Regions from separate parts of the Paenibacillus sp. FSL E2-0177 genome, predicted to be linked through region 1. Evidence: riboswitches for the same ligand, from Rfam matches in the RefSeq annotation. Region 1 holds a riboswitch; each other region holds the start of a gene.
What was found. Region 1 has a riboswitch for cyclic di-AMP ahead of MHI25_RS00580 (C40 family peptidase). Riboswitches for the same ligand answer to the same signal wherever they lie in the genome.

Region 1 (6,049 bases):
GAGGAAACGAATTGTTATTTACGGAAGAGGAACTGCGTGAGGAGATCACCAAGCTAGAGGGCTGGAAGCTGGAAGATAACGTTATGGTACGAAAATATATGTTCAGCCAATATATGAAGGGCATTGCGTTTGTTGATGAAGTAGCCACGATTTCAGAAGCCTTCGATCATCATCCACATATTACGATTGATTATAAAACAGTTACACTGCGACTGGAATCTAATGAAGAAGATGGGATTACGGCTCTAGATCTTCGAGAGGCGCATCAATTTAATGAAGCCTTTGAAAAAAATCACTAGTTTAGCCGAAATCATAAAATAAACGCCCGTGCAGAGATAGTCACCTATCTCATACACGGGCGTTTTTAGTTGCTTGGGTGGGTTACTTTTTCTCTGAGAGCCAGAGTGCGACGTTGGCGATCTCTTCAGGCGCTAGTTTCTCCTTAAAGGAAGGCATTTGGCCACGTCCTTTAGTGACGATGCTATAGATTTCCTCAGCGTCATGCTGGCCACCTTCATTCTGAAGACTTGGTCCAACTCCACCTTGAAGCTGATCGCCGTGACAGGTGATACAGCTGGCTTTCACGGTTGCTTCTGCCTTTGCCGCGTCCAGTTGAACTACCGGCATCGTGGGCTTGTTTTCTTCAGCTACCTCTTCTTTACCCGGAAGTGTAAACATGAGTACTACCGCAAAGGCACAGGCGGCAAAAAACAAACCGCTCATGATCCATTTCTGCATCCCAATTCGTCCCTTCTATGTAAGCTGCTCCCTACATTATAGCTTATGGTGAAGCGTTATCATAGGGTTTGTGACAAAAAAATGAACGAGAATACAATCATTCTTATGAAATATCTGGTATTTAATATCATTTGTCATAGACCATGCAATAAAAAGGTTTGTCTCCTGTAGGTGTGCGGCGTTCATACGTATCTGTAATCGTAAATCCACATTTTTGATAAGTTCGAATGGCGCGTTGGTTCCAGGTCAGGACTTCTAGATCTATCTCTCGATCAGGATAACGACTCAAGGCTGTCTGGACGATGGCATCTACGAATAGTTTGCCTAAACCATGGCCGCATAGATCGGGGCGCATCCCAACTCCTAAACGGACGACTCCTTCCATCGGGAACAACTGTGCGAATCCGCACAAAACCTCTTGTTCATTTAATATGGAGATATATTGTTCCTCCCGGAGCTGCGGATCACCAAACTCGATGCCAAGAGCCTGCATCTGCTCCCACGGCATCCAGCCATAAATATTATATGGGGGCGTATAGCTCCACTTACAAATAGCTTCTCCGTGAATTGCCTCCATAGGAACAACATGAAAAGTTACCGAGGGATTTATCATAAAGTCAACGATCTCCTTTCACGAGGACATTGCTATATTACTAATTATATACAAAATGGGGGAGGTTCGACTCAGAAACTTTATATGAGAGGAATGTTTTACAAATTATGAGAGGGGTAAATAAGTAATAAGACAAAAAAACAAGCTCTCCTCCAAGAGTTACCTTGGAAAAGAGCCTATGTACGTTACTTATTGCACATCATCATTGTCTTCCGATTCAGCAGCAACCGATTGATAAGCGTCTGTGCTCATAATGCGCTTGGCACCAACGTAGCGTTTCACGTAGTAGCTATCACTCAGAGAGCTAATCGTAACACCGCGTGAGGTAGAAGCGTGTGCGAACTTACCTTCACCGACATAAATGCCGACATGTGAGACACCTTTGCCACTTGTATTGAAGAATACAAGATCTCCGGCTCTTATATCATCACGGGAGATTGCTGTGCCCATTTGATATTGGGAACCTGATTGGTGTGGAAGGTTAATGCCAATCTTATCAAACACATACATTGTAAATCCGGAGCAATCAAATCCGTTAGTGGATATACCGCCGGATACGTATTTAGTACCGATGGCCTTGTCAATCACTTTATCCATTTTGGAATCTGCGAAAGCGCTTCCTGCTCCGATGGTGAGGATGATGGAAAAGCTTAGTACTGCTGCTGCTAACTTCTTCTTCAAAAGTGTATACCCCTTCCAAATGCCTACGAGGTTAGCTTAAGGGTTCGGTTGAAGGTCCCCTATGACCCCTCTATATAATGGAGGTCAATTCACCCAAAGTTGGTTCCCCCGTTTTCCTAATAGTTAGGAAACTCGGCTCATACTGTTGATTAGGATTAGCTTGTAATCAATACATGACAAAACCTTTGTAAATAACAACTTAATGATTACAAAAATGTTACTAAAATCTCACTGCGCTAATTGTAACAAACAGAAAGCCGCTTGGCAATCGTTTTTAACATATTAATGCAGAAAAATTGGCATTTTTACGGTAGAAAGGCATATGTAAGCGTTAATAATGACCTAATTTTTAATATAATTGCAATTTTTATCAAATAAACGTGTTTCAATTGGGCTCTATTAGTGTAAAAATATATTATGGAAAAAAGAAAAACCCGAATTTGATTACGGGAATAATCAGATTCAGGTTCATATAGTTGTAATTATGAGGTTATAGTTGTGAGGAAGGTTTCAATCGAAGGCTACAGCTTGATAAGCTGAAGTACTCATTACTCTTTTAGCGCCAACATAACGATTGGCCCAGTAGGCCTGACTGAGTGAAGTGATGGTCACTCCACGCGAAGAGGACGATTGTGCGAATTTTCCGTTTCCAACATAAATGCCGACATGGGATACTCCATTGCCAAGTGTGTTAAAGAACACTAGATCACCAGAACGCAGATTGCTTTTGGATACAGCAGTTCCAACGCTATATTGAGCTTTTGATGTACGAGGTAAAGTAAGACCCACATTCTTGAATACATATTTTGTAAATCCAGAGCAATCAAATCCGGCAGTGCTTGTACCTCCGGTTTTATAGGCAACTCCAATAGTCTTTGAGATTACAGTGTCCATCTTAGAGTCGGCAAAGGCGCTTCCTCCACCAATAGATAATGCCATTACAAGTCCTAGCGCCGCAGCGACGCATTTTTTTCTTAAATTATGTCTTTTCAAAAGATGTACTCCTTCCAAGGCCTGCGAGGTTAGCTTAAGGGTTCGGTAGAAGATTCCCTATGATCCCTGTAAAGCGAGATCAATTCACCCAAAATATGGTTCCCCCACTTCCCGGTGCAAAGGAATTAGGCGTGTTAAGCACCAAGAGAATGACGTTTCGACAGTTACACTTACGATAAATACATTTAGTTATGTAGGAATCGTTTCAATTGATTACAAAATTGTTACTAATAGCACAGGACTTATTGTAACAGAGCTTTTATGATTTTGCAAATACTCTTAAGTTATCCGTAATGAGAAAAAGTCCCAGCTCCTGAATACAGGAATTGGGACCTTTTTATTACGTCAAATAAGGTTAATTTATTGTGGAAATGCTTTGCTACACCATAGATGATATTGTGCAGAGATTCCCCACATTTTTAAGAGCGTAGAAGGTAGTGGTGAGATTTGCCGTATTATAAGTGCCGGCAGGCCGGGACAGAACAGACCCGTCAGTCCGCACACTAGCAGTAAGAGCAAGCCTCCCGCACCAAGTACAATGGAAACACCTATAGCAGGAATCAGTGACCGCAAGCAGATGAACAGTGAGGAGAACATTCCTGTACCGCCGGTGTAACCAAACTGCATATATAGAAGAAACAGGCGCACGATAAAAATATATATAAGCCATGCCAATACGTATGGTACTAAATGAAGTAACAAAGTGTAGTTAAACAAAGAGGATAAGAACAGCCCGTACATTTTTGGAGCAAGCCAGTAAAGCGGCAGCAGGGTCAGCACCCATTCGATTAGGCTAAAGACTAAGACAGGTAGTCCATAGATCTTCATGCCGGGGAAAAAGAACAGCCCGCGCTCGCCCTTTCGCTCCTGGTGCAGCTCATGCAGCAATCCTGCCCTTATGAAAGGAGAAAGCAGAAGTCGCAAGACAACAAGTCCTAGAAGCATCCATAACCAAGTGCGTATCGCAGGGTCAGTATTCAAGCTGAACTGTCCCTCGATATAATACAACAGTCTGCCCATACCGCTGCCGCCGGCGTCTTTATCTGGATAGCGCAGTAGAATTGGAATAATAGCAGATCGGATGAAACCATACATAAAGTAGCCCCAGAGCAGTCGGTAGATGAAGAGCAGAATTAAAATATAAAATTGCTCCTTCATGCTTTGCCAGCCGCGGGTTATCGATGTTCTCACAATCATTCACCTCACCAGACAAGAGTTCCGAGCACGGTTTCAAGTAGTTTAGTTACACTTAACGTCCAGCGAGAGAGCGTCTTGGGCTCTATTTCCGCCAGCCTAAAGTTGTTTAAATGTTTGCTCTCCAATAAGATGGAATGCTCAGGGTCAATCTCAGCAGAGAGAAGAGGCTTATCGCTTAACAATTGAAACGTAGTCTCTGCTCCTTCACCGTTCCAGACCCGCTGCACCGAAGAGCTGTCGGCGAATGTGAATTTCACGGGAACATCAACGTAATGGCTCCCTTTATTTGAAATCTTCACTAATGATTCGTAGCTTTGAGCATCGCCGCTGTTATTTTTTTTAAAAGTAATCGTATCTACTGAGAAGTCAGGCGCACCATCACCATAAATGTAATCATCGAAATATGCCTGCCATGATTTTTTGGTTACCTTCTCAACGACTTTCTGAAAATCTGACGTAGCGGGATGCTGGAAACGGAACTTACGAGCGTAGGAGGACATGATGTTGTTCATTGCTTTGGTACCTACCTGGCGTTCGATATCTTTAAGTACAAGCTTGCCGCGGATATAAACATTTCGGCTATAGGAATCCGCCCCTGCATATTTCCACGTTTCCAGATTTAACGGCTCAGGTATAGTCACCAGGCTGGCCTGTAAAGGCAAATTAGACTTGATACCGTATTCTTGTTCCATAAGTCTGTCTTCGGCATAGGAAGTAAAGCTTTCATCCAGCCAAGCCTCTTCGAATTCATTACTGGCTACCATACCGTAGAAGTATTGATGGCCGATCTCATGAATGACGGTTCTTTCAAGTGAGGTATCTGGAGAAGAATCTGCGGCCCCAAAGGCTGTAATAAGGGTAGGATATTCCATTCCTCCAGCGCCGTTTCCCTCCTTAGGTGGGACGATAATAGACAGCGTAGAGTAGGGATAAGGGCCATACCATTTGCTGAAGTAGGTCAGGGCAGCCTTGGCAGCTTGAAGGTAACGCTCTTGTAAGTCTTTGTGCAGTGGGTCGAGATACACCTTAATTCGTACTCCAGGCACTTCCGGCGTAGAGAAAGCTTCCTCTGCTACTGTAAAATCAGGGGATGCAGCCCAAGCGAAGTCGTGGACATCATCGGCGTAGAACTGATATATTTTTTGATCTTGTTTGAGCTTGGCATTTTTTACAGGAAATCCGGTCGCAGCCACCGTATAGTTGGAAGGAACGGCAATCGTTACATTAAAGATGCCAAAATCACTGTAAAACTCAGAGGTCCCGTGATACTGATGCAGGTCCCAGCCTTCTTCTTTAACTCCGCGTGTGCCCTTAGGCTCGTATACACTAAGCTTAGGGAACCATTGCCCAGCCATAACGAAGTTACCTGAAGCACCCATGCGAGCAAAGATTTTGGGCAGCTGGACTTCATACTGAAGCTTAAGTGTTACACTTTCCCCACCATTAACAGGCTGAGGAAGATGTACCTTTAGAAGCGTCTTATCGTTGATATTGCCGTCATCAGGTTGAACATATTGCACTCTTTGCATTAGCGAAGTTCCCTCTGTCGTGCGCAGATCGGTCAGCGTCATATTTCCGAAGCCGTTCTCAGGCATGCTGTCGCCTCTGAGCGTCCCCCCGGATTCCTTCATAAAGGTGGTATCTGATGAGGCAAATGCATTTGGATACATGTGAAAATATAAATCACTTACTGGCTTTACTCCGGGGTGTGTCCAGGTTACTGTCTCAGAAGCTTTTAAGGTTTCTGTGTCAGGAACAAGCTGGACATCAATGTGATACTCGACTACCCGCTGGCTTAAAGCCTCCTCTGCCGGGACGGGTGCGCTC
Region 2 (6,049 bases), 2.5 Mb from region 1:
ATATCCGTCCATAATGCCATATCCACCTTTAGTTCCCTGATACGATACGACCGGGATGCCAGCGGCACAAATCACATCGATATCTCTATAGATTGTTCGCTGGGAAACCTGAAACTCTTCAGCCAGCTTGGAGGCAGATAAAACTTCGTGGTTCAATAGCTTGTAGATCATAGAAATCAATCGTTCCAATTTCATGTGTGCATTCCCACCCATTAGTCCATTTCGTGTTACAGCGTGATTATATCATAGATTTTTTCGGGCTAATTTTGGGCGGGAGGAGTTTTGTTGTTGGTGATGAAGAAATATCCTATGACAGAGTCTGACAGAGCTGATTAATCTATTTACAGATTAAATCCGCAGGCTCGCCTGATAAATCATTAACAGAAATAATAGCATCGTTTTTTTTCACAGGTGGGGTCCAATATTGCACATTCCCAGGCAGGTCATCGAACCATTCGGCGTCCTTTGGACAATCTAGAATCATAAATTTTCCGTATTCCTGATCTCTGGATTGATGGTATTTGAGATAGGCTTTTCCGTTATCAATGGCGAGAATTTCTATTTTTCCTGAGGTGTGGCTCATGGATAAGCGTACTCTTTTGCCAAGTCCTGAGGTTCTGGCTTTGGCTTCTTCTACAATTTGATAGACTTGCTCGAGCGGTAATACGAAATCTCGGTTTCCGGCTACGGGCCGGTTCACAAAGAAGTAGTAGGGTGTAACGCCAGCCCATGAAAGCCGGTCCAGTAGTTCCCCTAAAATAACGGGATCATCGTTGATGCCTTTGAGGATGGGGGTCTGATTTACGACAATTGCCCCTGCGTTGTGGAGAGCTTTAAATGCTTTTTTGGCTTCAGGTGTGATTTCACGAGGATGATTGATGTGCGCCATAACATAGATTCGTTTGTCTTCGGTAGAGTAAGTACGAATCAGCTCCAGCAGCTCTTCGTCTTCAGAGATCCGCATCGGATTAAATACGGGAATTTTGGAACCCAGTCTAATGATCTTAACATGCTCAATGCTTCTTAGATTTTCAATAATGGATCTTAGCTTCGGTGTGGAGAGAATTAAACTGTCCCCGCCCGTAAGAAGTACGTTGTTAATCTCCGGATTATTTGCGATATACTCCAAACCCGGAGAGACATCAGCCATCGCCTCTTTCACGTCATTTCGGAACAGACGCTTACGGAAACAGTAGCGGCAATAAGCCCCGCAGACCTCGGATACAATCAGTAGTGCAGTGGTTCTATACTTGTGCTGACAACCAGGTACCACATAATTCGTGTCCTCATCGGAGGCGTCCCAGCGCCCATACTCCAGCAGTTCACCTTCGTTAGGAATAACCAGCTTACGGATGGGATCATCTGGATCATCCCAGTTAATTAAAGACAGATAGTAGTCATTTACACGAAAAACAAATTTGTCCGTAATTTCTTTCAGATTCTCTTTTTCCAGCTCAGACAACATAGCTATTTTGTTAATATCCGTGAAGTACTTTACCTTTTGCACGTACATCTCTCCTTTGTCTCGTAGTGTGAGAAATGAGGGAGCCTTAGTGTCAAAGGCCAATCTACTGCCAGCAGGGTCCAAAAAAGCACAAAAAGAGACCCTTAGCAAGGGTCTCTGGTTATGTAAATAACATGAAAAGCAGACCCATCCACTGCTGACGAGGTTAGCTGACGGACTCGGGTAAGATGGTACCCTACATTCTAATGCTCAATGATTCGCCCCAATTAACTGGTTCCCCCGCTTTTCAACTGTAAAAGTTGGAAATTAAGCGTAGATAAAGTATACCCTATCAAGTTTTGAAAAGTCAAAAGAGATTCCTAGATTCACCTTCAATTACTAGCGGTACTTCCACCGAGTAGTTTAGGCAACAGCGTTAGCAGCTTCTCCCGGGTTAACGCATCACTAGAGTTCCATTTGCTTCCGTCGAGCAGATAAACATGTCCCTGACGTACTGCCGGGAGATTGTTCCAAAGTGAACTGTCTAGTAATCGTTCCATCGCAGCTCGCGAGTCTTTGCGTTCCGGAATGAGCATGAAGATATGATCTCCGGCGTAGGCAGGCAGTCGCGTTGGATCAACTTCGGCGAACCCTAACTCTTCGTCCAATATGGCCTGGATCTCTTCGGTCGGTTGTAAACCACATGGGGCATAAAGCGCAGTGGAGAATCCGGACATTCCCATAGCATACAGATGATCTCCATGATCATAGACCAAAGCAGAGGCGGTTTCTCCAACTTGGAGGGTTGTCGTGTAAAGCTGCTGCCACATGGCAGCGTTTTTGATTGTGAATGACTCCAGCCATGCTTCGGCTTCGCGCTGTTTACCTAGCCAACTGCCTAATGTCCGCATTCGGTTGTCGAGAGATGCAAATGAATCAAAGGTGAGTGTCGGAGCGATACCAGAAACTGCTCTGTAGGCTCTTTCATCACTATTTGCCAAAATGATCAAATCTGGGTTTAGGGAAGCGGTCAACTGCGGGTCCAGTGGAAACCCGACGTTGGCGAGCTTCTTAAGCCGATGTTTATAGACGCTGTTCCGGGCGAACGCTTCATCTCCACCGATAGGCTTTACGCCTAACGCGAGAAGGTCGCCAAGTGTTTCGCCATGATAGACAATACGTTTCGCTCGCTCTGGAATCTCCACCTCATGACCCGTCCAATCCTTGACGGTAAGCTTACGACCTTTCTGATGTGCATATTGTCCGGGTGTAACTCCGGTTTTTTGCCGAAAGCGGCGGCTGAAATAGTATTCGTCCGAGAAGCCGACCAGTCTGGCGATTTCCCGCAGTGGTTCAGTCGATTCCTGCAGGAATCGTTTGGAATGATTAATGCGCAGATCCGTCAGGTATTCAAGCGGCTTTTTACCCGTAAGCTGCTGAAAGATCGGTGTATATTGCCAGATTGATATTCCCGCCAGTTCAGCTAACTGCTTCACGGTGATACTCTCTGTATAATGCTCCTGAATGAATGTTATGGTCTTTTCTACGGATTCCGTAGGACTTGGCAGGTGTTTGGAAGGGTAATTATGCTCAAAAAGTAGCAGCAGCAATTCTTGGAATTTTAATTGTCGCTTGAATTGTTGTACATCATCGGTGTTATTCCTGTTCATGAGCAGGTCTTCGACTAGTCGGATTACCTTGGTGAACGGGTGCACAATTAACTCCCGTCTGCCGGAAAGCAGCTCTCCAGAATATCGTTTAGGATGCTTGGTTGTATAAATTGCTGTAAAGGTGATGAGGTAATAATACAACGTCAGCTCCTGGTTGTTCGTACTATAGGAGATTCCAGGAGATAGTAGATAACATTTATCCGTACTTAGTATCACGCTTTGATCATCGAGGTTCAATTGTCCGTTCCCTCCAGTAAATATGAGAAGGGTATAGTCCTGGGTTGTACGCGTTATAGAGCTTGAATCGGCAGCTTGAATCATCAGTTCGGCCTCGTTTAGCTGAAATAGCAGAGAGTGGAGTGGGGGGCAGGACGATGATGTATGCAGCATGGGTTCAGCCTCCGTTCATTTGGTGAGAATGATTATCAATGAATTCATTGTATATAAAAAAAAGAAGCATATCAACAGCTGTTGACATGCTTCTTGCAGTTTTTTATCAGCCTTGTGTTAAACTCTTCATCACAGAAGGTTATTTCATATTTAATAGCTGTGGAATTTCCCCAAGCAGCCATTCTCTTGTTGTCGCATCACTTGAAGTCTTCATGATGTCTTGTGTATAGACATATCCGTTCTTGACGGCAGGAAGGCTCTTCCAGATAGGGCTCTTTAATAGATCCTCTGTGGATTGTTTTGCTTCTTCTGCCACTGGAGTCAAGAGGAATATCCGGTCTCCGGCATATTCTTTCAGGACTTCCATGGATACTTCCTGGAACCCTTTACCTTCATCAAGGATCTTCTGAATAGCTGGAGTTGCCTTGAAGCCATTCTCCCCATAGAGTACCTGTGAAAGTCCGGTTGCTGCCATAATAAACAGTCTGTCTCCTGGATAATAAGTGAAGACCGCAGCCGTTTCGCCCTCTTTCATGCCTGCGGATTTCAATTGCTTCCACATGTTCTCTTCAGCGGTTTTATACTGCGCAAGCCATGCTTCTGCTTCAGTCGTTTTCCCAACAATTCCACCAATGTCCAGCATACGTTCCTGGAGTGGGGCAAAGGTATCAAATATTATAGTGGGTGCAATTTTGGAGAGCTGTTCGAAATCAGCTTCATCTGTGCCCGCATAGATGATCAGGTCAGGCTGAAGTTCCAATGTTTTTTCCAGATTGATAGGGAAGCCTACATCCTCCACACCTTGTAATTGATCTTCAAAAACCTGGCCTTCGCCCATAGAAAGAGGATAACCTACCGCCTGCACACCAAGTTCGAGCAAATCGCCATAAGTTTCTCCAGAATAGATAATTCGCTGCGGATTCACCGGAATCTCTACAGTATGCCCTATGTAATCTGTATAGGAACGAGTAGTCGCTGCTGCTTCATCTGTACTGCTATCTGAGGGTTCTGCTGAAGGTACTGCGGTTGCAGCGGAAGAGTTCCCGGTTGCGTTTGCCGTACTATTGGCAGAGGATTGTTCCTTTGAGTTTCCGCACGCTAGTAGCAATGTACTCAGCAAAAATAGTACACATACCACAGCGAAGGACTGTCGTACCTTGTTCATATCTTATTGCCTCCCTATTATATGTAACGACCACCAATAATGATAATCATTCTCGATTAAAATATATCATAAATTAAAGCCTCTTTTTACTCAATGGACAAAAAATAACCCCGTAATTTGATTTGTACAATCAAGTAAAAAGGATGTGTTTAAAATTATTTTGAATTATTTTTAGCTGCTTGGAAAAATACTCTAAATAACAGCAATCGAGAGAAAGAGAGGGAGCTTGTCTTCATAATAAACTTGGCAAAGGAATCCCTTGAAGCACATAGGATTGTGGTGTTTTTTTGAATCTGATTACTGTTATGTATTAAGAAGTTCAGGTGATGAAAAAATCCAGGTTTGTCCACATTGATTGTAATCGTTATCATTACGTGGCATGTTATCTACCGTGCTTGACGTCAGTAGAAGGGCTTTGTTATGGTTTTTATAGTCAAACGCAAGCCGAAATAGCTTTTTGTAGAATATGCAGAAGGTTTTGCGTAAGATATTCTAACCAAACATAATACGAGGGAGATGGTTGATTGTGATCAAAGGAATTATTTTTGATTTTGACGGAACGATTATCGACACGGAGACTGCTTGGTACACCGCATTTAACGAGGCTTATGCAGAATATGGAGTGGATCTGACGCTTGAACAATATTCCACCTGCATCGGCACGAGCTTGAACAGTTTTAATCCTTATGAATATTTAATGACTGATCTTAAGCTAGCGATTGACAAAGAAGAGTTCAGTAAGGCTGTTAAACAGAGACACAGCAAACTTATGGAGCTTGAAACAATACGACCAGGCATTCAGCATTATCTTGATTCCGCCAAAGCAGCTGGACTGCGCATAGGGCTGGCCTCAAGTTCTTCACTGGAATGGGTGGAAAAATATCTGAATCAATTGGGTATTCGCGAGTATTTCGAATGTGTTCGGACTGCCGACCATGTGGCAAAAGTGAAACCAGATCCGGAGCTATATAACCAAACGTTAGCTTGTCTTGGAATCACAGCTGATGAGGCGGTTGCTATCGAGGATTCACCGAATGGATCTAAGGCAGCGGCAGCAGCTGGCATCCGTTGCATTGTGACGCCTAACGAAATTACTAATTTTCTTGAATTCGATAAGCAGCACCATAAAATTGATAATCTAAGTCTTCTTGAATTTGATCATGTAGTTACTCAACGTTGCTTCGTATAGAGAAACCGAGTATAGAGAAACCGAGAAACTAAGTTCAAATTAAAGGGGGATACCAAATTGAGAGCCGTACATTTTGGAGCAGGCAATATTGGTAGAGGTTTTATTGGGCCTATGTTGTCGGACTCCGGTTACAATGTTTGTTTCGTCGGAAGAAATAAGAGTAAAATTGCCCAATTGCAAAAACGTGGGCA
Region 3 (6,049 bases), 3.3 Mb from region 1:
AACTTATGCAGATGAGCTGAAGAAAGACATTCAGTTGGCAACTGACGCAGGCGTGACAACTACGCCTTCGCTCTACATTAATGGAGTGAAAACGGCTGAACCTTTCGATATTGAAGCGATTACATCTGAAATTAACACCGCCGCAAAAGCAGTGGAGGCAAAGTGACAAAATTCCTATCTTTTTGCAAGCGTAACTGCCTCTATCTGGCCTGGTTCGTCTCTTTGGTTGCTGTAGCTGGTAGCTTGTATTTAAGTGAAGTCTTGAAGTATGAACCTTGTAAGCTTTGCTGGTTTCAGCGGATTTTTATGTATCCGCAGTTATTTTTGTTGGGAATTGCCACTTTCCGTGGAGATAAGCGCATCATTCCTTATGTGCTTCCATTAAGTTTGATTGGTGGCAGTATCTCAATCTATCATTATGCGGAACAGAAGATTCCAGCGTTAAGTAAAGTTCTACCTTGTACAGTTGGTGTTCCTTGTAATAAAGATTACTTGAACTACTTCGGATTTATAACGATTCCTTTGTTAGCTTTAATAGCGTTTGCTCTAATAAGTCTCCTTCTTTGGTATGGACGTAGGGAAGAAGAAGTGATTGAAGTAGATGCTGAGGAGAGCTTAGGATTTTAGTTTTTACTTTGGAAGGTACAAAAAAGCTGAAAAGGTATTAAAATCACGGGCTAGAGGGATAATTGAAGATAATGAAAGAGAGCATCCAATAAGACGCTATATTTGAGCTTATTGGATGTTTTTTCATTCTTTTTTCATTTTTTTCAACGCTTTACTGTAGGCACTTTGTAGACTAATATTAGACCTTGTGAGAAGTTGAATATGCGCTGAATTTTCTTAGGAAAAACGGGGGAACCAAACTTGGCATTCATGCCAATGGGGTGAATCGGAACCGGGTCGAACAGACCTCTACCGTAGGGCTATAACCACAGCCCGAATCCGCCAGCTAACCTCGTAAGCAAGGTGGGAAAATGACCATGCATAAGCATGCGGATCATTTCCGTATGCTTATTTTTGTGTCTGCATTTATGAAATCCACCGATGAAAACAGCGCACGGAAATTCCGTTTCAGCTCCCAAAGAAAGGAACTGTATCCACCATGGTAAGCAAGGTAAAACGACTATTGATCGGACGTCCGATGAAGTCGAATGAACTCGATCATGAAAAGTTATCCAAGGTTAAAGCACTGGCTGTCCTGTCTTCTGATGCGCTCTCGTCTGTAGCCTACGGAACGGAACAAATTCTGATTGTACTGGTGGCTGCCGGGTTTACTGCCATCTGGTATTCCCTGCCAATTGCATTAGCCGTATTGGGCCTGCTGGCCATCCTGATTTTATCCTATCGGCAGACGATTTTTGCTTATCCGCAAGGAGGCGGAGCTTATATCGTAGCCAAGAGTAATCTTGGTATTCCGACAGGGCTGCTCGCTGGGGGTTCATTATTGGTGGATTACATTCTTACCGTAGCGGTTAGTGCCTCGGCAGGGACGGATGCGATCACATCGGCTTTTCCAAGTCTTCATAATCATACTGTTCTCATCGCTGTATCTGTTATCGTTTTATTAACAATCATTAATCTTCGCGGAGTGACTGAATCGGCTTCATTTATCGCAATTCCAGTGTATTTGTTTGTGGTTTCGATTGTTGTTCTGATTATCTCCGGTATCGTTAAATATGCAATGGGTGGCGCGCATGCGAATGTTCCTGAAATAGGCAGCGCCGTATCTAATGTAAGTTTGTTTCTACTATTAAAAGCGTTTAGCTCTGGTTGTTCAGCCCTAACGGGGGTTGAGGCCGTATCTAATGCGATCCCAAACTTTAAAGCACCCGCTGAGAAGAATGCAGCCAAGACGCTAATGATCATGGGACTTATCCTTGGCTTTATGTTTACCGGAATCACTGTGCTGGCGTATTGGTATGGTATTGTGCCAGATGAAAAGGCTACGGTTGTCTCTCAGATCGCTGAATCGACCTTTGGCCGTGGCGGATTGTACTTTTTCATTCAAGGGATTACAGCAGTGATTTTGTTCTTGGCAGCTAATACAGCATATTCAGCGTTTCCGCTGCTCGCCTTTATGTTTGCAAAAGATAAATATCTGCCACATGCATTTATGGTCCGTGGTGACCGCCTGGGCTTCTCAAACGGCATTATTTTTCTAGGAGTTATGTCTATCATACTTGTGACTGCATTCCATGGGAATACGGAAGGTTTGATTCCACTATATGCGGTAGGCGTGTTCATTCCTTTTACCTTATCCCAACTGGGGATGATGGTGCATTGGATCAAAACAAGACCCGCTGGATGGGTGAAAAGATTTGTAGTAAATACCATCGGTATGCTGACTACATTGACGATTACGCTTATATTTATCATTACTAAATTCTCGAGCGTATGGATGGCATTCATTTTCTTACCTGCTGTAATGTTCGTGTTCCACCGTATTCATAAGCATTATTTGAACACTGCGGATCAACTGCGTATATGTCCGGCTACTGATAAACCTGTAATTAAAGGAAGTACTGTAGTTGTTCCTGTTGCAGGGGTTACACGTGCTGTATTACATTCCATCAGCTATGCGAAGTCTCTAACAGATAATGTTGTTGCTGTGTATGTAGGCTTTGATGAAGAAGACATTCATAAGATGGAGCAACGGTGGGAGGAATGGAATCCAGGTGTACGCCTGATTGTTCTTCGTTCCAGATATCGTAGTATCATTCGTCCGTTAGTGAAGTTTATCGATACGGTAGAGTGGAAGACCGCTGCGACGGATCACATCACGATTCTGATTCCACAGTTTATTACCAAACATTGGTGGCAAGCCGTGCTTCATAATCAGACCAGCTTTTTAATCCGCTCGTATCTAATGAATCAAAAGGACGTTGTAGTAGCGACTGTCCCGTATCATTTAAATAAATAAGTAGAAGATTAAAGATGAGGTTATATCCGGAACGTTCGGAATATAACCTCTTTTGTATTTTATATGAAGGAAATTGTTGCAAATCCACAGAATTTGAAATTTATATGTTGACACAGAGAATGAGAATCAATATCATTTAAAAGTGAAGCAGAGGTAAAGGTCACCTTTGAATATCAAAGCAGTTACATATAGGAGGGTTTTTAATGTTTTGGCTTAACAGAAAAAGATCAGGAAGCATGAAAGTGACGATGAGCGGACTAATAGTGATGACGCTAATACTTTCCGCTTGTGGTAATAATAATGCTGAAAGCTCATCAAATGCAGGAACAGCGCCTACAACAGCGCCTACAGCAGAATCTACAGAGGCACCTGCTGCACCTAAGACGTTAACAGATGCAATGGGTCATAAAGTAACGATTCCGGCTAATCCACAGCGCGTTCTGGGTTCATATTTGGAAGACTCTTTGGTAACTCTGGGTGTAACTCCAGTAGCTCAATGGTCAGTTACAAACGGCGTTCAGGATTATCTGGCCACTGAATTGAAGGATGTTCCTACAATTAGTTACGACCTTCCGTTAGAGGCTGTAACCAGCTTTGCTCCGGATCTTATTATCATCCCATCGGAGTCTTCTGTTCAGAACGGGATTTACGATCAGTTGAATAAGATTGCACCCACTTATGTAATTGGGGATGAACTAAATCAAGATTGGCGCAAATCGTTGCTCAAGATGGGTGAGATTTTGAACAAAACCCCTGAAGCAGAAAAAGCCATTAAAGATTATGATGTTAAAGCAGCGGCTGCGAAAGAACAGCTTGCAGGAGCTATTGGACAAGAGTCCGCGGCTATTTTATGGTTGGTGCAAAAAAACTTCTATATTGTAGACGAAACCCGCAGCAGTGGAGCTGTATTATATACAGACCTTGGCGTAACGCTGCCTAACTTAGTAACAGAGATCCCAGTAGGAACAAGAGCAACTTGGAATCCGATCTCACTAGAGAAGCTTTCTGAGCTGACCGCAGATCATATTTTCCTTGTAAATAGTGATAAGACTGAGGGTTCGGAGATCCTAGATAGTGCAATCTGGAAGGGCATCCCAGCTGTAAAAGCTGGAAATGTGCATGAAATGAGCTCAACAAGCAGCTGGCTTTACAGTGGTGCGAACGCTGGCAGCAAAATCATTGACGATGTGCTAAAAAGTCTTGTGAAATAAAAGTCGTAATTCACCATGAATGAGACTGATCATTTCGGTGGGGAAGAGCGTGCAGATCAAGTATCTCGTGATACAAAGATCTGCACCATTTTTTTATAAACCAATCCCATAGTACGGAAAAATCGATCCTGCAATTGTACAACATAAATATTTTTGCGATAATGAGAATGATTGTTGTTATCATATAAACCATTGTAACTATTGAATAAGGAGACGACTCATGGTTTCACCCTCAGATTTCGCAAATCGTATTAAAAATGAACCCAAAAAAGCTCTACATACCCGACCGGCAGCTGCCATTGGTATTCTTATTTTTGGACTTGCTGCCATTGCCTTCGGATTGGCACTTTCGGTCTCAGTAGGTGCAGCAGATATCAAGTTAGCTACGGTATGGGAAGCTATATTTCATTTCAATCCAGATTTACAAAAACATCAGGTAATTAGAGAACTGCGATTTCCACGTGCTATTGCTGGCGCCTTAGTCGGTGCTTGCTTCGCAGTAGCAGGGGCTATCATGCAGGGGATGACAAGAAACCCGCTTGCGGATTCAGGGCTGTTAGGCTTGAATGCAGGAGCAGGGGTAGCGCTGGCCATAGTATTTGCTTTTGCACCCTCACTCTCATTCACTTCACTAATGTTGTATTGCTTTATCGGTGCCGCTGTGGCCTCTTTTATCGTATTCGGAATCGGTTCGCTTTCTTTTAATGGCCTGACCCCCTTGCGATTGACATTAGCAGGTTCGGCAGTTAGTGCTTTATTGGTTGCTATTAGTCAGGGAGTAGCTATTCTTTTCAACTTATCTCAGGACATAGCCTTCTGGTTAGCTGGTGGGATGGGTGGAGCTAGCTGGACTCAGATCAAGATTATATTCCCTTGGGTGGCCGTAGCCTTAATTGCAGCAATGATGTTATCACGATCCGTCACATTGCTCAGCTTAGGAAGAGAAGTAGCGGTTGGTCTGGGGCAGCGGACAAGGATAGTTCAATTGGCATGTATGATTGTTGTGGTTATCTTAGCTGGAAGCGCGGTTTCAACGGTTGGCCCGATTGCTTTTATAGGACTAATTATTCCACATGTTACACGTTATTTCGTTGGAGTGGACTACCGCTGGATTATCCCTTGCTCGGCAGTTCTAGGGAGCTTATTGATTATCTTTGCAGATATTGCCGCAAGAATGATAAATGCACCTTATGAGACACCGCTAGGAGCTTTAATTGCCATCATCGGCGTACCGTTCTTTATTTATTTAGCGAGTAAGCGGAAGGGGGAGCTGTAATGCCCAAATTAACCCTTACTCCAGATGAAAAAGAACGCCGCACACGCGCCCTAACGGTGTTATCACTCCTTGCTATACTGATCGTCGTTGTGTTTATAGTCAGTATGAATACAGGGTTTATGCGTCTATCCCCACTAGAGGTATTACATACACTCATGGGTGATGGAACACATCAGCAAAAGCTTATTTTATTTGATTTCAGACTACCCCGCATCGTAATTTCATTGTTAGTAGGAGCGGGCTTTGCAGTATCGGGCTGTATTCTACAAAGTCTCGCACGTAATGCACTCGCAGAACCGGCTACGCTGGGCATAAGTGCTGGTGCAGGTTTTGCGGTAATCATTTTTATCTCGTTTTTTCCGGCTACAACAGCAGCTCCGGTATTTGTCTTGCCTCTCCTAGCGCTTGGTGGGGCTGGCCTGACCGCAGCTTTAATCTATATTCTTGCCTACCGGAAGGCAGATGGTCTGTCTCCTACAAGGCTGATCCTTATCGGGATTGCGGTCGCTGCAGGAATCAATGCTTGCCAGCTTGTATTGGCACTTAGGCTTGATCCTAATAATTATCAATTTGTAGCTACTTGGATCGCCGGGAAAATATGGGGTGGGGATTGGAGATTCGTCCTTGCTTTGCTGCCTT
Region 4 (6,049 bases), 1.1 Mb from region 1:
GTGTTCTTGCCTGCTCTATTCCGAGTTTAGCTTCCCGCCCCAAAGAATGACTGCTTGAAGGATTCCCAAAATGACCGTAAAGATAAGGGATCATAACCTCTGCTACTTCCTTATCTACTGGTGTTGTAGCGTTGTAATCTAAATAGATCATATTAAGTAAAGCCCCCTTTAACCATAACGCGAAACTTATACTTCTTGATGTTTTAAAAAAGAACGCACAGCAGTCTCAGCTTCATCCAGATTATTCACTTTAAAAGTAACTCTCTCAATGCCTTCATACTGAGTGGACGTATAATCGTATCTAGGGTCGTAGTAATACTCTAGCAGCAGCGCCACAGCTTCGCCGAACAAATCTGCCTGCAAGCATCGCTCGATTTCTGCCGCAACAGGGATATGAATTCGGGATTTAATACTCCAAAATGCAGAAATACATTGTTCCTTGTATTCTTCTGGCCGATAATCCTCAAGGATTTGCTCCACTCTGGCATGCAAAGGCATCTCAATCCAGATCTGCGTTCCGCTCTCTTTTTGCTCGGCCATAAATGGGGGCATTACTACCTTACCAATCTTTTTGCTCTCCGCTTCAAATAGTACATAAGGAGAATCCCCGATCTTAATTAACTCCTCTAAAAGAAGACTATCGAACGTTTTTTGATTGTTCGCACGAAGGCCAATCTCACCAAAAATAGAACCACGATGACCTGCCATCCCTTCCAAATCCAGAACGGGGTAGCCTTGCGCTTTCAGGCGGTGTAACAGATTGGTTTTACCTGTGCCTGTATTTCCGTGAATCACATAAGACTTCGCCTTACATTCATAGGACTCCAATTCGTCGAGCACCCATTTACGATAAGCCTTATAGCCGCCTATCAGCCGGTAAGCATGAATATCCATTAAAGAGAGTACGGTCGCAGTTGTACGGCTGCGCATACCTCCCCTCCAGCAGAATACAGCTTTGTCTCCTTGAATCGCTGCAAATTCTTTGACAAAAGAAGGCAGTTTTGCCGCAGCAATCTCCAAACCACGTTCTTTCGCGGCCTGCACACTTGTCTGTTTATACAACGTCCCTACTTCAGCCCGTTCCTGATCATCAAAAAAAGGAATATTCAAACTATCCGGCAGCGTTGCATCTTTATATTCAGAAGGAGATCTAACATCAATAATGGTGATCTGCTTCTTGTTTTTTAACACTCTAAGTTCTTCCAGTGTAATGTCCTGAAACAATATGCTCTCTCCTCTGGTGGCTAACCTTCATAATTTGCTCTAAGCTGATATACAACAGTTATTCCACAGCAGCTATAACTGTAATCTGACCCGGATGCTCTTCCGTTACCTCTCCGATCAATGCCGCTTCTACCCCTGCATCTACTAACTCTTTTAGCAAATCTTCGCTTTGTTCAGGGGCCACAGAGATCAGCAGTCCGCCAGAAGTCACAGCGTCACATAGAATATAGCGGCTTAGTTGGTCCATCTCCTCCGGATAAAGAATGCTGCCTTCCAGATGGGCAAAGTTATTCTTAGTGCCTCCTGGAACAAATCCCTGCTCCGCAAGCTCTCTTACTCTTGGCAGCATCGGTACATCGCCTTGACGAATGATCAGGCCCGTGCCGCTCCCTTTAGCCATTTCCGAGGCATGTCCCAGTAGCCCAAATCCGGTAACATCTGTACAAGCATGTACATCATAAGGCTCCATGATTTCAGCCGCTTTTTTATTCAAAGTAGACATTACTGTCGTAAGGCGTGTGGTTTCTTCAGGAGATAGCTGATCCTTTTTAATGGAAGTTGTTAAGATCCCCACACCGATAGGCTTCGTTAGAATCAGCTTGTCTCCCACCTTGGCGCCCGCATTCGTTCTTACTTTGTCAGGATGCACAAGGCCCGTAACGGCCAATCCGAATTTGGGCTCTTTATCGTCGATGGAATGTCCGCCCACAAGAGTAGCTCCTGCTTCCTGTACTTTATCCGCTGCACCGCGCAAAATGTCACCGAGAATGCTTTTATCTAAAACAGAAATAGGAAAGGCCACAATATTAAGCACCGTAAGCGGCTTTCCACCCATCGCATAAATATCGCTTAATGCATTGGCTGCTGCAATTTGACCAAATGAATAGGGATCATCCACGATCGGCGTGAAAAAATCAACAGTTTGCACTAACGCTAATTCATCACTTAAACGATACACCCCTGCATCATCACTAGTATCAAGACCTACAAGTAGATCCGGGTTAGGAACAGTTGGTGGCAGACTACGAATAACCTGCATGAGATCGGCGGGACCGATTTTGCAGCCGCAGCCCCCTTTTGAAGATAATGAAGTCAGTTTTATAGTTTCAGCTTGAGACATCATGACTCAGCTCCTTTAGTATGAATTATCTTAATCTTACACGAGTAGATCGCATTGTACAAAATGCAAGAGTAGCAGATGCGTTGCTTACTACGCCTCCTTCTATAACTATTTAGAGTCTATTGTTCTTTCCCACGTCTGGTGAGCTATATTTGGTGCTGTGGTAGGGTAGGGACATTAAGTGGCGTTCTAGGTACAATATGCTTGTAAATGTTCAACATCCATCGGTTAGTAAAATAACCAAAGGCTGGCTCATTCGTAGATTTCACTACGGATGAGCCAGCCTTTAGTTAGATATCCATTATATTAGGGAAATTCTCCCTAATGTTCATCGATAATCGCTTTAAAATGAGGTTTTTAGGGAATTCCTCCCTAAAAATTCATGCAAATACCCATTTATGGCTAAAAACATCCTATTATTAGGGAGGATTTCCCTAATCTACGTTCTAGGAGCCATAATCTCCTTCATTTTAGGGAGAATTCCCCTAAAGTTCTTCCCAGAAAGACGACCCATAGCCAGCTCATTCCGCCCTGGCTATGGGACGCCTATTTTCTCACTTAAACGCTTCGCTTGTGAAGGTCTCCCTATAGATCAGCTAATCTGCTGACTGCCCTGCTGCTTCTCTAAGAAACGCTGAAGAATCGCATTGAATTGCTCCGGTTGGCACAGATTACTTGGATCTAATGCGTTCGGAATAATCGCCAACTGCGCCTGCGGCAGCTGAGACACCATTTCCTTCATACAATTCACTCCAAATTCATTAAAGTCCCCCACAATACATAATGCAGGACGTTTAAAAGCCTTTAAACATCTGGTGTAATCAACATGGCTCGTAGCCAGCCTTTGCCGATATAACTCCCGGGGGCGTTTGTCCAGCAGTCCTCTTCTAATCTCATTGTAGGCCAGACTCCAGCGCTCTCGGTACATCATCCGAATCGAAGGCAACACCAGCTCGCTTGGGAGATAATACATTAGTAAACTGCAATATGCTGCCATAGTTTGTATTTTCCCTACTATTGTTGATCCGTGAGTCCTACAAAAGCTATCCGCGACCACAATGGCTTTTACACGCTCAGGATATTGTTTGGCAATATGCTGAACGACTAAGCCACCATAGGCGATTCCTACAAAAACTGCTTCACGGATACCTAGGTCATTCAACAGCATAATCAGATCCAGACATTGCGTCTCAATAATCTCATGTGGGGCCTCCAGCAGTTTACCAGACTTGCCATTCCCCCGTAAATCGCACAAAATCACTTTATATTTATCGGAAAAATACTCCAGCTGTGGTTTGAACATACTGTGTGTTAATCCATGTCCATGGATAAACACAACCGGAGTGCCAGTTCCATTGATTTCATAATAGAGCGAAGTTCCGTTCAGTTTAGCGATAGGCAAAGGTAACACCTCTTTCATAATAAATTCTACGACTATATCTGCTTAAAAACGCAGCAAAAAACCACAGAGGGATTCTCTGTGGCTATTCATCACTAAACACGCCATTCATCCTCTCTCCATACGCTTACGAGGTTAGCTGTCGGATTCGGGCAGTGAGAGTTGCCCTACCTGCAGGGATGCATATTATGCACCCGGAACAGGATTCACCCCATAACCAGTGCCGACTCTCACATCGGCTGCCAGTTGTTGGTTCCCCCGCTTTCCAGAAACGGAAATTAAGCGGATTGCTTATGTAATTGTAAATTTAAGATAATTCTCAGTTCTGAGATGAATCATACTCTTGTAAGGTTTTCTTGTAAAGGAGGGCTCTGGTCAAAATAATGTTGAAAGCAATGCTTTTCATTTCATATTAAGCATACTCTTCATTTTCTCTTTCTTTTGCTCTTGTTTACTCGTTTTCTTTAGAAAAACAGCTCTGAAGCAAGCGAAAAAGGGGGTGATTCACCAGTACTTTCCTATTTAATAAGAAACGACAATCTTCAATACCAATATTGGGCCAGTTTCTGTACCTTGGGGTGTTCGTCGTTTCTATGTCCCCGATCCGTTTGGCAAGCTTGTTAATATTATTTCACATGAACAGCACGAATGATTTCATAAAAAAGAAAAAAGCTAAGCAGAATCAGAGATCTCCCCCTGTCCACTTAGCTTCCTTTTACAATACTATGGCTACAAAAGATCGGCGTTTTTCAATGCATGCTCCCAGCTTGGAAAAAAGAACAGCGCACTTCTCATAAGCTCTGGGTCGCTTTGCTTCACTTGTTTTTTACTGATCGAGCTTCCGTCGCTTTGCAGCTTTTTGATCCGACTTAATACTTCATCAGCCTCCAAAGGAATTTCCATTGAAACACTCCTTTCTCAGTGACCTGTTTCCCTTCATTTTCTCCATAATATGTTTATTTATTCCGTACTCTTAATTTCCCCAGATTAAACCATCTGATAGATGGGTTGTTCAGCAATGAACCGGGTAGGAAGCATGGGATATTTGTCTGCTAAGATTTCAGCTAAATATTTCATCCCCGGTGCTTCACTCTCCGCATGACCTAACATGATGAGCGCTTTAGATTTGCCTTGGTGCCCTGCATCCCGCACATATTCCGGAGTCTCCCACTCTGGTCCTTCTCCAGCAATAATTAAATCAAGATTGTGATCATTAAAAAGCGGAATAGCCATCGTCCCGCCTCCTCTGTAACCTACTAATATCCCTACGCGTTTGCAGGACAGAGACAGGTCACCAGCAGCGCGTACATAAGAGATGCCTAGCTTACTTTTAATATACTGAGCAGCTTCCATTACAGTCATAGCAGGAATAGTGAGAATCGTAGCAGCCGCTTGCTGCTCTTCCACATAGTCTGACCAATCCAGCTCTCGCAGCAAACCCATCATAATCCCATCCGGCTCTTGCCGATGCCAATAATCATGATAACGAAAAATAGCTATTGGGGAATGTTCGATCAGACTTTTTTTCGCATGATAAACCGGATCACCTTCTAACCACTCGCTCGCTGCATGATGGCTATAAAATATACCTTCATGCGTGATCAGCAAATTGGCTCCTAACGCTATTGCTTGCTCCACAATATTTTGTGTGGCAGAGAAGGCCGTAATAATCCCTGTGACTTCAGTTTCCGGTTCCCCTGGGTTCAGAATATCCACAGTCCCTTCTACCTGTTCCACAGTTCCCATTAAATCTTTCAAAATCGCTCTAATCGTGAGGCTCACTATCATCATCCCTCGAATCGAAATCTAATAAATCTTTCTGCCTTTAAGATCCTCAATTCCGCTCTTGCGGTAAAAATACGTATTGATCCGATCTCTCCATTCCTGCGCATGCTCTGCTTGCTCTTCAAGACGTTGCTTCACTTGCACATACAATCCACTCTCCATGCTGCCTTCAAGTGATTCCCATGTTGCTAGAAGCTGTGCAGCCTGCTCTGCCCCCTCGAAATGAGTATCGTAGATATGTTGTATAACCGTTTGCCCCGATTGCAGAACATGCGTGTATGGAACATGATGGAAGAACAGCAGCAGCTCTTCTGGACAAGACGCTAGATTCTCATAATTTGATGCGTTAAGACCCATATACTGTCCGCTATACCCCGTTCCCGATTTGACTGAACGATCCACACCAATGCCCTTATGATCCGCATAATGGTACGTTCCCCACTTGGCGTATTCATATCCATCCACATTCGGCCCATAATGATGATCCGGATTAACCATCCAGCCCACACCTAATGGAGCTG

Region 2: linked by a shared signal. The riboswitch ahead of MHI25_RS11590 (KamA family radical SAM protein) and the one ahead of MHI25_RS00580 (C40 family peptidase) in region 1 are both predicted to bind cyclic di-AMP.
Region 3: linked by a shared signal. The riboswitch ahead of MHI25_RS16970 (APC family permease) and the one ahead of MHI25_RS00580 (C40 family peptidase) in region 1 are both predicted to bind cyclic di-AMP.
Region 4: linked by a shared signal. The riboswitch ahead of MHI25_RS26395 (alpha/beta hydrolase) and the one ahead of MHI25_RS00580 (C40 family peptidase) in region 1 are both predicted to bind cyclic di-AMP.

The regions. Positions count from the first base shown of each region.
Region 1 covers NZ_CP150307.1:120,578-126,626, forward strand. The annotation lists gene MHI25_RS00560 (4a-hydroxytetrahydrobiopterin dehydratase) at 12-299, shown strand; gene MHI25_RS00565 (cytochrome c) at 382-738, opposite strand; gene MHI25_RS00570 (GNAT family N-acetyltransferase) at 866-1,351, opposite strand; gene MHI25_RS00575 (C40 family peptidase) at 1,541-1,993, opposite strand; cyclic di-AMP (ydaO/yuaA leader) riboswitch at 2,038-2,180, opposite strand; gene MHI25_RS00580 (C40 family peptidase) at 2,543-2,971, opposite strand; cyclic di-AMP (ydaO/yuaA leader) riboswitch at 3,029-3,167, opposite strand; gene MHI25_RS00585 (hypothetical protein) at 3,386-4,216, opposite strand; gene MHI25_RS00590 (M1 family metallopeptidase) at 4,228-6,049, opposite strand, start outside.
Region 2 covers NZ_CP150307.1:2,628,035-2,634,083, forward strand. The annotation lists gene MHI25_RS11585 (YafY family protein) at 1-195, opposite strand, end outside; gene MHI25_RS11590 (KamA family radical SAM protein) at 338-1,507, opposite strand; cyclic di-AMP (ydaO/yuaA leader) riboswitch at 1,647-1,788, opposite strand; gene MHI25_RS11595 (AraC family transcriptional regulator) at 1,837-3,504, opposite strand; gene MHI25_RS11600 (ABC transporter substrate-binding protein) at 3,644-4,669, opposite strand; gene MHI25_RS11605 (HAD family hydrolase) at 5,196-5,858, shown strand; gene MHI25_RS11610 (mannitol-1-phosphate 5-dehydrogenase) at 5,916-6,049, shown strand, end outside.
Region 3 covers NZ_CP150307.1:3,801,016-3,807,064, reverse strand. The annotation lists gene MHI25_RS16980 (DsbA family protein) at 1-166, shown strand, start outside; gene MHI25_RS16975 (disulfide oxidoreductase) at 163-627, shown strand; cyclic di-AMP (ydaO/yuaA leader) riboswitch at 822-981, shown strand; gene MHI25_RS16970 (APC family permease) at 1,106-2,923, shown strand; gene MHI25_RS16965 (iron-hydroxamate ABC transporter substrate-binding protein) at 3,127-4,134, shown strand; gene MHI25_RS16960 (iron ABC transporter permease) at 4,355-5,410, shown strand; gene MHI25_RS16955 (iron ABC transporter permease) at 5,410-6,049, shown strand, end outside.
Region 4 covers NZ_CP150307.1:5,934,707-5,940,755, forward strand. The annotation lists gene MHI25_RS26380 (cysteine desulfurase family protein) at 1-151, opposite strand, end outside; gene mnmH (tRNA 2-selenouridine(34) synthase MnmH) at 187-1,224, opposite strand; gene selD (selenide, water dikinase SelD) at 1,283-2,344, opposite strand; gene MHI25_RS26395 (alpha/beta hydrolase) at 2,937-3,764, opposite strand; cyclic di-AMP (ydaO/yuaA leader) riboswitch at 3,852-4,038, opposite strand; partial or broken gene MHI25_RS26400 (glyoxalase) at 4,300-4,395, shown strand; gene MHI25_RS26405 (hypothetical protein) at 4,473-4,646, opposite strand; gene MHI25_RS26410 (Nif3-like dinuclear metal center hexameric protein) at 4,731-5,489, opposite strand; gene MHI25_RS26415 (alpha-glucuronidase family glycosyl hydrolase) at 5,550-6,049, opposite strand, start outside.